2 regions of the Streptomyces azureus genome follow, and region 2 is predicted to be linked to the other one. Evidence: riboswitches for the same ligand, from Rfam matches in the RefSeq annotation. Region 2 holds a riboswitch; the other holds the start of a gene.
What was found. A riboswitch is a leader RNA that binds a small molecule or an ion and turns the genes downstream of it on or off. The one in region 2 is predicted to bind S-adenosylmethionine.

Region 1 (6,975 bases), on a different contig from region 2:
GCCGATGCGCTCGGCGGCGGCCGCGGCCTCGGCGAACGCGCCGATGACGGCGTCGATGTCGGCCTGGGTCATGGCCTTGCCTGTGGGCTCGGTGGCGCCGATGCGCAGGCCGGAGGGGCCGACGGCCGGGGCGTCCGCGACCGGCGGCTCGCCCTGGTTGCGGACCATGCCGATGTGCCACAGCTGCGGCACGATCGTGCCGCCCGCGGCGTGCACCGCCTCGGCGACCTTCGCCCAGCCCGCGAGCTGCTCCTCGCCGTGGAACCGCGGCACGCGGTCGCTCTGCCCGGCCGACTCGTGACCGACGTAGGTGCCCTCGGTGACGATCAGGCCGACGCCGGCGGCGGCGCGGCGGGAGTAGTACGAGACGACGTCGTCACCGGGGACACCACCCGGGGAGAACATGCGGGTCATCGGCGCCATCGCGATCCGGTTCGGGACGGTCAGGCCGCCCAGCGATACGGGCCTGGACAGGATCTCGGCGGCACGGGAGGCGGCGGAGGCGGCGACGGTCACGTGGGGACTCCTCTTCGGATACCGGACAGTATGTGCATACGCATAGGACGTACGCTTCAACCGTCCGGTCCCGCCCAGGCCATCCCGCCCGCACTGTGATGCCGGACACGCCCGAGGGCGGCACCCCCTGTCGGAACAGGAAGTGCCGCCCTCGGCAAGGACGTTGATCGACCGGGTCGATCAGAAGTCCATGTCACCGCCCGGCATGCCGCCGCCGGCGGGCGCGGCGGACTTCTCCGGCTTGTCGGCGATGACGGCCTCGGTGGTGAGGAACAGCGCGGCGATGGAGGCGGCGTTCTGCAGAGCGGAACGGGTCACCTTCGCCGGGTCGATGATGCCCTCGGCGATCATGTCGACGTACTCACCGGTCGCGGCGTTCAGGCCGTGGCCGACCTGGAGGTTGCGGACCTTCTCCACGACGACGCCGCCCTCGAGACCACCGTTGACGGCGATCTGCTTCAGCGGGGCCTCCAGGGCGAGCTTCACGGCGTTGGCGCCGGTCGCCTCGTCACCCTCGAGCTCCAGCTTCTCGAAGACCTGGGAGGCCTGGAGCAGGGCCACGCCACCACCGGCGACGATGCCCTCCTCGACGGCCGCCTTGGCGTTGCGCACGGCGTCCTCGATGCGGTGCTTGCGCTCCTTGAGCTCCACCTCGGTGGCGGCACCGGCCTTGATGACGGCCACGCCGCCGGCCAGCTTCGCCAGGCGCTCCTGGAGCTTCTCGCGGTCGTAGTCCGAGTCGCTGTTCTCGATCTCGGCGCGGATCTGGTTGACCCGGCCCTGGACCTGCTCGGCGGAGCCGGCACCGTCGACGATGGTGGTCTCGTCCTTGGTGATGACGACCTTGCGGGCCTTGCCCAGGAGGTCGATCGTGGCGTTCTCCAGCTTGAGGCCGACCTCCTCGGAGATCACCTCGCCGCCGGTGAGGATGCCGATGTCCTGGAGCATCGCCTTGCGACGGTCACCGAAGCCCGGGGCCTTGACGGCGACGGACTTGAAGGTGCCGCGGATCTTGTTGACGACCAGGGTCGACAGGGCCTCGCCCTCGACGTCCTCGGCGATGATCAGCAGCGGCTTGCCCGACTGCATGACCTTCTCCAGGAGCGGGAGCAGGTCCTTGACGTTGGAGATCTTGGAGTTCGCGATCAGGATGTAGGGGTCGTCGAGGACGGCCTCCATACGCTCCATGTCGGTCGCGAAGTACGCCGAGATGTAGCCCTTGTCGAAGCGCATACCCTCGGTGAGCTCCAGCTCCAGACCGAAGGTCTGGGACTCCTCGACGGTGATGACGCCTTCCTTGCCGACCTTGTCCATGGCCTCGGCGATGAGCTCGCCGATCTGGGTGTCGGCGGCGGAGATGGAGGCCGTGGAGGCGATCTGCTCCTTGGTCTCGACGTCCTTCGCCTGCTCCAGCAGGGCGGCGGAGACGGCCTCGACGGCCTTCTCGATACCGCGCTTGAGGGCCATCGGGTTGGCACCGGCGGCTACGTTGCGCAGGCCTTCCTTGACCAGGGCCTGGGCGAGAACGGTCGCGGTGGTCGTACCGTCACCGGCGACGTCGTCCGTCTTCTTGGCGACTTCCTTGACCAGCTCGGCGCCGATCTTCTCGTACGGGTCCTCGAGCTCGATCTCCTTGGCGATGGAGACACCGTCGTTGGTGATCGTGGGCGCGCCCCACTTCTTCTCGAGGACGACGTTGCGGCCCTTGGGGCCGAGCGTCACCTTGACGGCGTCCGCGAGCTGGTTCATGCCGCGCTCGAGGCCGCGCCGCGCCTCCTCGTCGAACGCGATGATCTTGGCCATGTGAAGTGGTCCCTCCAGGACTGGGGGTGATTACTTCGGACCGCGCCCGCGCCCGCGACGGACGGCTCGCTGACCCCGTGGTTCCTTCCCACCTGGCCTGCGGGCCTCACCGACCCGGTCCTAACGTTGTCACTCTCACCTTCAGAGTGCTAACGCAATGATTAGCACTCGACCCCTGCGAGTGCAAGCGGCTCTCGGGATGCGGGGCACACTCAGCCCCCGGCGAACGGGCCGCATCCGGCTTGGCCGACAGGCGCGGGCAGCGCCACGGCGGATCGGGAGAGCCGGGAAAGGCCTGGACACACGGCCCGCGGCGGTGACGCCGACGCGGGCGGGTCCGGGGCGCGAACTCGCGTCCGTACACCAGGGCGGAGTCCGAGGCACCTTCGGGCGCGGCGGGCCTCGACGAGCGGTCGCCCGGTGTGCCCGCCGCCCCGGCCGCCGGCCCCCGAGCAGGCCGAAGGGTCCGCACCCCGGGGGGTGCGGACCCTTCAGAGAAGACCGGTCGCTTGCGCTTGGTCGTGGTGCGCGTTCAGGCAGAGACGCGAACCATGTCGGCCTGCGGTCCCTTCTGGCCCTGCGAGATCTCGAACTCGACCCGCTGGCCCTCTTCCAGGGTGCGGTAGCCGTCCATCTGAATCGCGCTGTAGTGGACGAAAACATCCGCACCACCGTCGACCGCGATGAAGCCGTACCCCTTCTCCGCGTTGAACCACTTGACGGTGCCCTGAGCCATGCCTAACTCCCCTATTACTGGCCCTTGCACAGATCCACACTTCGCGGACCCGGGTCAGACCTCACCCCCCACGGTTGGGGGCGTGCGCCGGAACGCGTCGACCGCGGCTGAATGTATCTGTCCAACTGCCGTCTGCAACAGGTCAATCGGACGAGAATTCTGGACGCGCAGGATCCGGAATGTGGGGAGAATTCGCCCGACTTCAGGGCAAGTCGGGCCACACAAAAGGAACAAAAGCCGCGAAAGACGCACACACTTTGGCTACATCTTGTCGGGCGCGCGGCAGGAATCAAGGGCTCCCGATCAGGAGATCGGCGCTGCGTTCCCCAACTGTACCGCGCTCAATCACACAGAATTGCCCCCTCCGCTTCTCTCACGGAGGGGGCAATTCGATGAGCTCTCAGTAACCGCGGTTACCGAAGGTAATAACAAGCCGGTCGACCGGTTCAGCCACCGGCGACGGCGGGGATGATCGACACCCCGGCACCGTCCGGCGTCGCCGTCTCCAGACCCTGCTCGAACCGCACGTCGTCGTCGTTGACGTACACGTTGACGAAACGGCGCAGCTTGCCCTGGTCGTCCAGCACCCGGGCGGCGATCCCGGTGTGGTTCTTCTCCAGATCGGCGATGACCTCGCCGAGGGTCGCGCCCTCGGCGGCGACCTCGGCCTGGCCGCCGGTGTAGGTACGCAGGATGGTGGGGATGCGAACGGTCACGCTCATGCGAGGCCAGCCTCTCGGAAGGAGTCCAGGTTCGGGCGGATGGTGGCGGTGAGGCCGGTACCGGCCACCGCGTCGAGGGTCTTGAGGCCGTCCCCGGTGTTCAGGACGACGGTGGTCTTCGACGGGTCGAGCACCCCGTTCTCGACCAGCTTCTTCGCCACGCCCACGGTCACACCACCGGCGGTCTCCGCGAAGATGCCCTCGGTCCGGGCGAGGATCTTGATCGCGTCGACGACCTGCTCGTCGTTCACGTCCTCCACCGCGCCGCCCGTACGGCGCGCGATGTCGAGCACGTAGGGCCCGTCCGCCGGGTTGCCGATCGCCAGCGACTTGGCGATCGTGTCCGGCTTCTGCGGGCGGACGACGTCGTGCCCGGCCTTGTACGCCGTCGACACCGGCGAGCAGCCCTCGGCCTGGGCACCGAAGATCTTGTACGGCTTGTCCTCGACCAGCCCGAGTTTGATCAGCTCCTGAAGGCCCTTGTCGATCTTCGTGAGCTGCGAGCCGGAGGCGATCGGCACGACGATCTGGTCCGGCAGCTGCCAGCCGAGCTGCTCGCAGATCTCGTACGCGAGGGTCTTGGAGCCCTCGGCGTAGTACGGCCGCAGGTTGACGTTGACGAAGCCCCAGCCCTCGCCCGCCGGGTCGCCGATCAGCTCGGAGCAGAAGCGGTTCACGTCGTCGTAGTTGCCCTGGATGCCGACGAGCTCGCCGCCGTAGACCGCGGCCATGACGACCTTGCCCTGCTCCAGGTCGTGCGGGATGAACACGCAGGAGCGGAAGCCGGCGCGGGCCGCCGCGGCACCCACGGCGCCGGCGAGGTTGCCGGTGGAGGAGCAGGACAGTGTGGTGAAGCCGAAGGCGCGGGCGGCCTCCAGGGCCTGGGCGACGACACGGTCCTTGAAGGAGTGCGTCGGGTTGCCGGAGTCGTCCTTGACGAAGAGCTTGCCCGCCTCGACGCCCAGCTCACGCGCGAGGTTGTCGGCCTTGACGAGCTTGGTCCAGCCCGGGTTGATGTTGGGCTTGTCCGCCACGTCGGCCGGTACCGGCAGCAGGGGGGCGTAGCGCCAGATGTTCGCGGGTCCCGCCTCGATCCGCTTGCGGAGCTCCTCGGTGTCGTAGGCCGAGAAGTCGTAGGCGATCTCCAGCGGGCCGAAACACTCCTCGCACGCGAAGACCGGGCCGAGGGATACGCGGTGACCGCACTCGCGGCAGCTCAGGGCGGCGGCGGGGCCGAGGTCTACGGTGGAGTCAGTGGTGCTTGCAACAGTCTGCACAGCCATGTGAGGCGAGGCCCTTTCTCCTCATCTTCCTCACGACGCATCTCGCCGTGAGACGGATTTGGCACCTTCCCGAGCCGGGACCTCGCGGAGCGGTCGACAGTGACCTACGAGTATCGGCTGGAGGGTTGCCGGGGCTTCATCGGGCCGTATCCCTCTGCCCCTCTGGATGAGCTGTATTCGGTTGTAAACAACGGCTGACCCCGGACATGTGATGGTCATCCGCGTTGTTCAAGACTGTAACCGACGACCAGGACAGTTGAGAGAGTCGTCCGAACCGCGAGATGGCTCACAGTCCGTCCCGCCGAGAGTACGCAGAGGAGCCGCCACGGTGCTGGAAGAAGTCGAGCGCTGGCTGAGCACCCGTTCCTGGTCCGCGACCGATCGCCCGCTCCACCAGATCCTTGCCGCCAAGCAGCGCACGGGCCGGACGGTCAGTGTCGTGCTGCCCGCGCTGAACGAGGAGGAGACGGTCGGCGACATCGCCGCCGTCATCCGCCACGACCTGATGCGGCAGGTGCCGCTCGTCGACGAGCTCGTCGTCGTCGACTCGGGGTCGACCGACCGCACGTCGGAGGTGGCCGCCGCCGCGGGCGCGACGGTGGTGCACCGCGACGAGATCCTCCCGCGCGTCCCCGCCGTGCCCGGCAAGGGCGAGGTGCTGTGGCGATCCCTCCTCGTCACCAGCGGGGACATCGTCTGCTTCATCGACGCGGACCTGAGGGACTTCTCGTCCGACTTCGTCTCCGGGATCGTGGGCCCGCTGCTCACCGACCCGGACATCGACCTGGTCAAGGGCATGTACGACCGTCCGCTCGGCGGCGCGGCCGGGCAGGGCGGCCGGGTCACGGAGCTGATGGCCCGCCCGCTGCTCAACATGCACTGGCCGCAGCTGGCCGGCTTCGTGCAGCCGCTCGGCGGCGAGTACGCGGCCCGCCGCTCGCTGCTGGAGCAGCTGCCGTTCCCCGTCGGGTACGGCGTCGAGCTGGGCATGCTGGTCGACGCGCTGCACCTGGTGGGCCTGGACGCCCTCGCCCAGGTGGACATCGGCGTGCGCAAGCACCGGCACCAGGACGGGCAGGCGCTGGGCCGGATGGCCGCCGCGATCTACCGCACGGCGCAGCTGCGGCTGGCCCGCGGGCATCTGATCCGGCCGTCCCTGACGCAGTTCGAGCGGGGCGGGGACGGCTTCGAGCCGCGCACCTACTCCGTGGACACCGAGGAGCGTCCGCCGATGGCGGAGACCGCCGAGTACCAGGCGCGGAAGGCGGCGTGACCGGGGCCGTTTTCGGCCGGGTGGGTCAGGTCCGTACGTTTGAGCGTTTCCGGGCCGGGCTAGGTTGAGGCGTATGGCTTCAACGTACGGTGCTGCACAGGTGCTGGTGGCCTCCAACCGTGGCCCGGTCTCTTACACGGTGGGCGAGGACGGTTCGCTGGACGCCAAGCGGGGCGGCGGCGGGCTGGTCTCGGGGCTGTCCGCGATCGGCTCGGACGCGGACGCGCTGTGGGTGTGCTCGGCGCTGTCGGACGGCGACCGGGAGGCGGTCCGGCGGGGCGTCGGCGAGGACGGCGTGCGGATGCTGGACATCCCGGCCGACGTGCACGCGGACGCGTACAACGGCATCGCGAACTCGGTGCTGTGGTTCGTGCACCACATGCTCTACCAGACGCCGCTGGAGCCGGTCTTCGACGCGGAGTTCCGGCGCCAGTGGACGTCGTACGAGACGTACAACCGGGCGTTCGCCGAGGCGCTGGCCGAGGAGGCGGCGCAGGGCGCGGCGGTGGTGGTGCAGGACTACCACCTGACGCTGGTGCCGGGCATGCTCCGCGAGCTGCGGCCGGACCTGAGGATCGGTCACTTCTCGCACACGCCGTGGGCGCCGCCCGAGTACTTCCACATGCTGCCGGACGACGTGGC
Region 2 (6,975 bases):
CTGGGCCCGCACCCTGATGTCGGACGTGGAGATCGCTGACGAGCGGCACCCGATCGAGGCGGAGCCCGAGGTCCGCGAGAAGGTCTTCGCCGACTTCAAGCAGGGCGCCAAGGAGTCCGCGCTCGGCCGCCGCAAGCTGATCCGCAACACCATGTTCGGCGCGCTCACGCTGGTGCCGCTCTCCGGTGTCGTGCTGCTGCGCGACCTCGGCCCGCTGCCCGAGGACAAGCTGCGTCACACGCTGTGGTCCAAGGGCAAGCTGCTCGTGAACATGAACACGAACGAGCCGCTGCGTCCCTCGGACGTCGCGGTCGGTTCGCTGACCTTCGCCAAGCCCGAGGGCCTGGAGGAGCACGACCACGAGTTCCAGAACGAGATCGCCAAGGCCGCCCTGATGATCGTCCGGATCCAGCCGGAGAACATCAAGGACAAGCGCGAGCTCGAGTGGTCGCACGAGGGCATCGTCGCGTACTCGAAGATCTGCACCCACGTCGGCTGCCCGATCTCCCTGTACGAGCAGCAGACGCACCACGTGCTCTGCCCCTGCCACCAGTCCACCTTCGACCTCTCCGACGGTGCCCGAGTGATCTTCGGTCCCGCTGGTCACGCCCTGCCGCAGCTCCGCATCGGCGTGAACGACGAGGGTTACCTCGAGGCGCTCGGCGACTTCGAAGAGCCCGTCGGCCCTGCTTTCTGGGAGCGCGGATGAGCACTGCACAAGAACGCCGCAAGGCACCCGCCGGAGAGCGGGTCGCCGACTGGGCCGACGGCCGCCTCGGGATCTACTCCCTGGCCAAGGCCAACATGCGCAAGATCTTCCCGGACCACTGGTCCTTCATGCTCGGTGAGATCTGCCTCTACAGCTTCATCATCATCATCCTGACGGGTGTGTACCTGACGCTGTTCTTCCACCCGTCGATGAACGAGGTGGAGTACCACGGCAGTTACGTCCCGCTCCAGGGGCAGCTGATGTCGGAGGCCTTCGCCTCCACCCTGGACATCAGCTTCGACGTGCGCGGCGGTCTGCTCATCCGGCAGATCCACCACTGGGCGGCGATCATCTTCCTCGCCGGCATGTTCGTGCACATGATGCGCGTGTTCTTCACCGGCGCGTTCCGCAAGCCGCGTGAGATCAACTGGCTGTTCGGCTTCCTGCTGTTCGTCCTGGGCATGTTCACCGGTTTCACCGGCTACTCGCTCCCGGACGACCTGCTCTCCGGCACCGGTGTCCGCTTCACCCAGGGCGCGATCCTGTCCACGCCGATCATCGGCACGTACATCTCGATGTTCCTGTTCGGCGGGGAGTTCCCGGGTACCGACTTCGTCGCCCGGTTCTACTCGATCCACATCCTGCTGCTGCCGGGCATCATGCTCGGGCTCGTGGTCGGCCACCTGATCCTGGTCTTCTACCACAAGCACACGCAGTTCGCGGGTCCCGGCCGGACCAACAAGAACGTCGTCGGCATGCCGCTGCTGCCGGTCTACATGGCCAAGGCCGGAGGCTTCTTCTTCCTGGTCTTCGGCGTCATCGCGGCCATCGCCGGCATCGCGACCGTCAACCCCATCTGGGTCCTGGGCCCCTACCGTCCCGACCAGGTGTCGACGGGTGCGCAGCCCGACTGGTACATGGGCTTCGCCGAGGGTCTGGTCCGGGCGATGCCCGGCTGGGAGATCGACTTCTGGGGTCACACGCTCGTCCTGGGCGTGTTCATCCCGCTGGTGCTGTTCGGTCTCTTCCTCGGGATCATCGCCCTCTACCCGTTCATCGAGTCGTGGGTCACCGGGGACAAGCGCGAGCACCACATCCTGGACCGGCCGCGCAACGCCCCGACGCGCACCGCCTTCGGTGTCGCCTGGGTCACCGGCTACATGATCATGCTGATCGGCGGTGGCAACGACATCGTCGCCACCCACTTCCACCTGTCGATCAACGCGGTCACCTGGTTCGTCCGGATCGGGTTCTTCGCCGGGCCGGTCATCGCGTTCATCATCACCAAGCGGATCTGCCTCGGCCTCCAGCGCCGGGACAAGGAGAAGGTGCTGCACGGTCGCGAGACCGGCATCATCAAGCGCCTGCCGCACGGTGAGTTCATCGAGGTGCACGAGCCGCTCAGCCAGGAGCAGATGTACACGCTCACGGCGCACGAGCAGTACAAGCCGGCCGAGATCGGCCCGACGGTCGACGAGAACGGTGTCGAGCGCAAGGTGAAGGGCTCCGAGAAGCTGCGCGCCAAGCTCAGCGATTCCTACTACGGCGAGGGAGCCCAGATCCCGAAGCCGACCGCCGAGGAGTACCGGGAGATCACCAGCGGCCACGGCCACCACTGATCACTGCTTCGCCACGCCACACGAAGGGCCCCGTCCGGTGTTCGGACGGGGCCCTTCGCCGTGCCCCGTGGCTGGATAGGGTGGACCTCGTTGAGACCCTCGTCCCGTAGTGCGGGACGCCTGACCCTGGAGCGGCTTATGAGCGCTGTGATCCCCGCTGGAGGCGACACCGCGGCGGGCCGCTCCTGGCCCCTGCTGTTGAACGGTCTGCTGGAGCGCCGGGACCTGACCGCCGACGACACCGCGTGGGCGATGGACCTGATCATGCGCGGCGAGGCGACGGACGCCCAGATCGCCGGGTTCGTGGTGGCGCTGCGGGCCAAGGGCGAGACCGTCGAGGAGATCGCCGGATTCGTCCGGGCGATGTACGAGCACGCGAACGTGATCGAAGTGCCGGGCCCGGCCGTCGACATCGTCGGCACGGGCGGCGACGGGGCGAAGACCGTCAACATCTCCACGATGTCGGCGATCGTCATCGCCGGCACGGGTGCGAAGGTCGTCAAGCACGGCAACCGCGCGGCGTCCTCGGCGTCCGGGGCGTCGGACGTGCTGGAGAAGCTCGGCGTCAACCTGGAGCTGCCGACGCACCGGGTGGCCCAGGTCGCCGAGGACGCCGGGATCACCTTCTGTTTCGCGGCGAAGTTCCACCCGGCGATGCGCCACGCGGGCGCGGCCCGTGGCCAGTTGGGCATCCGAACGATCTTCAACGTCCTCGGCCCGCTGACCAACCCCGCGAAGGTACGCGCCCAGGCCGTCGGTGTCGCGGATCCGCGCATGGCACCGATCGTCGCGGGTGTATTCGCCGAGCGCGGCCACTCGTCCCTGGTCTTCCGCGGCGACGACGGCCTCGACGAACTGACCACCACCGCCACGTCCAGGGTGTGGGTCGTCCGTGACGGCAAGGTGACCGAGGAGGCCTTCGACCCGCGCGACGTGGGCATCGAACTCGTCCCCGTGGAGGCCCTGCGCGGCGCGGACGCCTCCTACAACGCGGAGGTCGCCCGCCGCCTGCTGGACGGAGAGACGGGCCCGGTGCGGGACGCGGTCCTGCTGAACTCGGCGGCTGCCCTGGTGGCCCTCGATCCCGGCCGGGGGACGCTGGCCGAGCAGATCCGTGCCGGCATGGCGAAGGCGGCCGAATCGATCGACTCCGGGGCCGCCAAGCGGACCCTGGAGCGGTGGGTGGCGGCGAGCAACGCGTAGGGCCTGTCTGACAAATCCCCGCCTGCTCCGCGGCGTCCGGCACGCGCTCGAGCAGGGGGGACCCCATCGAGGGCGCTCCGGCGCCTTGCGATCGCACGCTCCCCCAAGCTCTCGACTTCGCTCGAGCAGGGGGACCCCCATGACGCCGCGGAGCCCGCCCTCCGGGCGGACGACGGGGATGTGTCAGACACTGGCGCGGGGTGTCCCGCAATCCGGACGCGGGTTGCGGGACCTCGATCATTCTCGTAAGTTCCTCTCCAGGTCATGAGTGACAGTCATGAGGCCCCGGCCGACTGTCCGGCAACCCTCCGTCCGTGGCGGGGTGCCCCGGGTGAAGACCAGGCCGTAGTCAGCAAGGTCTACGGCAAGCGCGGACCCCTCGCGAAACCAGGGGTCCTGGTCGTTCGAGGGAGCCTCCCGTGAGCAAGCGAATGCGCTAGGGCCGCAGAGCCCCGCCTCCGCACACCCCTTTTCTCTCCACCCCTGTCTCTCACGGGAGTTCCCCCATGTCCGTCTCCACTGCCTCCGCTGTCGCCGCCGACCAGGCCGTCTGTGCCCCGCTGCCCGTCCTGGGCCGGGACGTCACCGTTCCACTCGTCACCGGTGGTGAGGTCACCTACGCCGCGCTCGACTACGCCGCCAGCGCCCCGGCGCTCCAGCGGGTCTGGGACGACGTCGCCGCCTACGCGCCGTACTACGGCAGCGTCCACCGCGGTGCCGGGTACCTGTCCCAGTTGTCGACCGACCTTTTCGAGAACGCCCGCCGTACGGTCACGGAGTTCCTCGACTGCCGGGACGGTGACCAGGTGGTCTTCACCCGGTCCACCACCGACTCCCTCAACCTCCTCGCCGCCGCGCTCCCGGCCGGCTGCCAGGTCTTCGTCTTCGAGACCGAGCACCACGCCGCCCTGCTGCCCTGGCGCGACGCCCGCGTCACCTACCTCGACGCCCCGCGCAGCCCCCGCCAGGCCGTCGAGACCCTGAAGCGCGCCCTCGCCGAGAGGGACCCCCACGGGCCCGCCCTCGTCTGCGTCACCGGCGCCTCGAACGTCACCGGCGAGCTGTGGCCCGTACGGGAGCTCGCGGCGGTCGCGCACGCCCACGGCGCCCGGATCGTGCTCGACGCCGCCCAACTGGCCCCGCATCACCCCGTGTCCGTCAGGGACCTCGATGTCGACTGGGTCGCCTTCTCCGGGCACAAGCTGTACGCGCCCTTCGGCTCCGGCGTGCTGGCCGGGCGGGCCGACTGGCTGCGCGAGGCCGAGCCGTACCTCGCCGGCGGCGGCGCCAGCCGCAAGGTCACCCGGCGCACGGACGGGGGAGTGGACGTTCAGTGGCACGACAGCGCCGCCCGTCACGAGGCCGGTTCGCCCAACGTCATCGGTGCCTACGCCCTCGCCTCCGCCTGCAAGGCGCTGACGGAGGCCGGCTTCGACACGCTCGTCGCCCGCGAGCAGTACCTGGTCGCCAAGGTGCGGGAGGGGCTCGCCGACGTCCCCCAGGTGCGGTTCCTGTCCCTCTTCGGGGACGACGCGCCGCGTGTCGGTGTGCTCTCCTTCGTCGTCGAGGGCTGGAACAGCTCGCACTTCGCCGCCGCGCTCTCCGCCGAGTACGGCATCGGCGTCCGGGACGGGCTCTTCTGCGCCCACCCGCTGGTGAGCACGCTGCTCGGCAGCGACCCGCAGACGCAGGGCGAGTGCGGGGCACCGGAGGCGGCTCCCGGCGAGAAGTCCCTCAACGCCATCCGCGTGAGCTTCGGCGCGGGTACGCCGGACGAGCACGTGGAGCGGTTCGTCCGGGCCGTGAAGGAGCTCGTGACAGACGGGGCGCGGTGGAACTACCGCACGGAGGACGGGCGTTGCGTCCCGGACAGGTCGGCCTGAACGGCCCGGTCGGAGACCAGCGGTAGCCGGGTGCCGAGGACGATCATCCGCAGGGCCCGCTCGGTGGCGTCCGTGAGCAGCTCGCTCGCCCGGACCAGGGCCTCCGCCAGGGCCATCGGTGCCGGCAGGATGCCGCTGAACGCGTCCACGCCCGGCACCTCGTGCGCGCCCTCGCCGAGCGTGCCCGCCAGGGCCAGGACCGGGCGGCCGTAGAGCTTGGCCCGGCGGGCCACCTCGGCGGGGACCTTGCCGCGCGGCGTCTGGTGGTCCAGGGCGCCCTCGGCGGTGATCACCAGGTCCGCGCCGGCCAGCCGGGCGTCCAGGTCGAGGTGGTCCAGCAGCACGTCGAAGCGGGGGAGGAGACGGGCGCCGAGGGCGGCGAGGCCGGCGCCCAGGCCGCCGGAGGCCCCGGTTCCGGGACCGTACCGGAGGTTGGTGTCCGGGACGGCGACGTCGCGGGTGAGGACGAAGGCCCAGTTCTCCAGTCCGGTCGACAGCTGCTCGACCTGGGCGGGCGTCGCGCCCTTCTGCGGTCCGAAGACCCGGGCCACGCCGCGTTCGCCGCACAGCACGTTGTACGGGTTGCAGGCGACGAGCAGCTCCACGTCCGCCAGGCGGGTGTCCAGGCGCCTCGGGTCGATGCGGTGCAGTCTCGTCAGCTCCCGGCCCCCGACCGGGAGTTCCTCGCCCTGCTCGTCCAGCAGCCGGGCACCGAGCGCCTGGAGCGCGCCCGCGCCGCCGTCGGAGGTGCCCGAGTCGCCGCAGCCGACGAGGATCCGCCGGACGCCCTGGTCGAGCGCGGAGCGGATCAGCTCGCCGACGCCGTAGGTGGTGGTGGCGCCCGGGTCGCGCAGGCCGCGCGGGACGAGGGAGAGGCCCGCGACCGCCGCCATCTCCACGACCGCCGTGTCCCCGGAGCCCAGCAGGGCGAAGTGGGCGCCGATGGTCTCCCCGACCGGGCCGGTGGCGGGCACGGTGACGAGCCGGCCCCCGGTCGCGGCGGCCAGGGCGACGGCCGTGCCCTCGCCGCCGTCCACCAGCGGGACGAGGTCGAGCTCGGCGTCGGGCAGGACACGGCGTACGCCGGCGGCGATGGCGTCGGCGGCGGCCTCCGCGGACAGGGACTCCTTGAACCCGCTGGGGGCTACGACGACACGGGTCAGCATGGGTGGGGCTCCTTAACGGGTGACGGAGACGCCGAGCAGCGGCCACACCGCGACGGCGAAGAGCAGCACGAGCGCGGCGGTCAGCGGGGCCAGGAAGGCGGACAGCCGCAGCAGGTCGCGCGGGGTGTAGGTGGGGGTGCCGGGGATCTGCGCGAAGAGCGTGACCGGCTTGGCGGAGGCGGGCAGCGTGTGGCAGAAGCCGGCGGCGGCGGTGGAGGCGAGCGCGGCGGCGACCGGGTTGACGCCGACGCCGACGGAGGCGGCCACGACCAGCGGGACCAGGACGGAGGAGCGGGCGGAGCGGGACTGGAGGACCAGGTGGGCGGCCGTGCTGACCGCGATCACGACCGCCAGGAACACCACCGGGGCCTGACTCGTCGGCAGCCCGGAGACCA

Region 1: another riboswitch for S-adenosylmethionine. It lies ahead of thrC (threonine synthase); the one in region 2 lies ahead of AOQ53_RS08300 (aminotransferase class V-fold PLP-dependent enzyme).

Annotation. Positions count from the first base shown of each region.
Region 1 is NZ_DF968253.1:12,629-19,603, reverse strand. Features, by position in the region: gene AOQ53_RS14060 (NADH:flavin oxidoreductase) at 1-516, opposite strand, end outside; gene groL (chaperonin GroEL) at 697-2,319, opposite strand; gene AOQ53_RS14050 (cold-shock protein) at 2,852-3,055, opposite strand; gene AOQ53_RS14045 (ubiquitin-like small modifier protein 1) at 3,502-3,777, opposite strand; gene thrC (threonine synthase) at 3,774-5,060, opposite strand; SAM riboswitch class I at 5,079-5,233, opposite strand; gene AOQ53_RS14035 (glucosyl-3-phosphoglycerate synthase) at 5,389-6,333, shown strand; gene AOQ53_RS14030 (alpha,alpha-trehalose-phosphate synthase (UDP-forming)) at 6,407-6,975, shown strand, end outside.
Region 2 is NZ_DF968222.1:10,291-17,265, reverse strand. Features, by position in the region: gene qcrA (cytochrome bc1 complex Rieske iron-sulfur subunit) at 1-709, shown strand, start outside; gene qcrB (cytochrome bc1 complex cytochrome b subunit) at 706-2,328, shown strand; gene trpD (anthranilate phosphoribosyltransferase) at 2,467-3,531, shown strand; SAM riboswitch class IV at 3,792-3,908, shown strand; gene AOQ53_RS08300 (aminotransferase class V-fold PLP-dependent enzyme) at 4,038-5,414, shown strand; gene AOQ53_RS08295 (glycerate kinase) at 5,369-6,580, opposite strand; gene AOQ53_RS08290 (SLC13 family permease) at 6,593-6,975, opposite strand, start outside.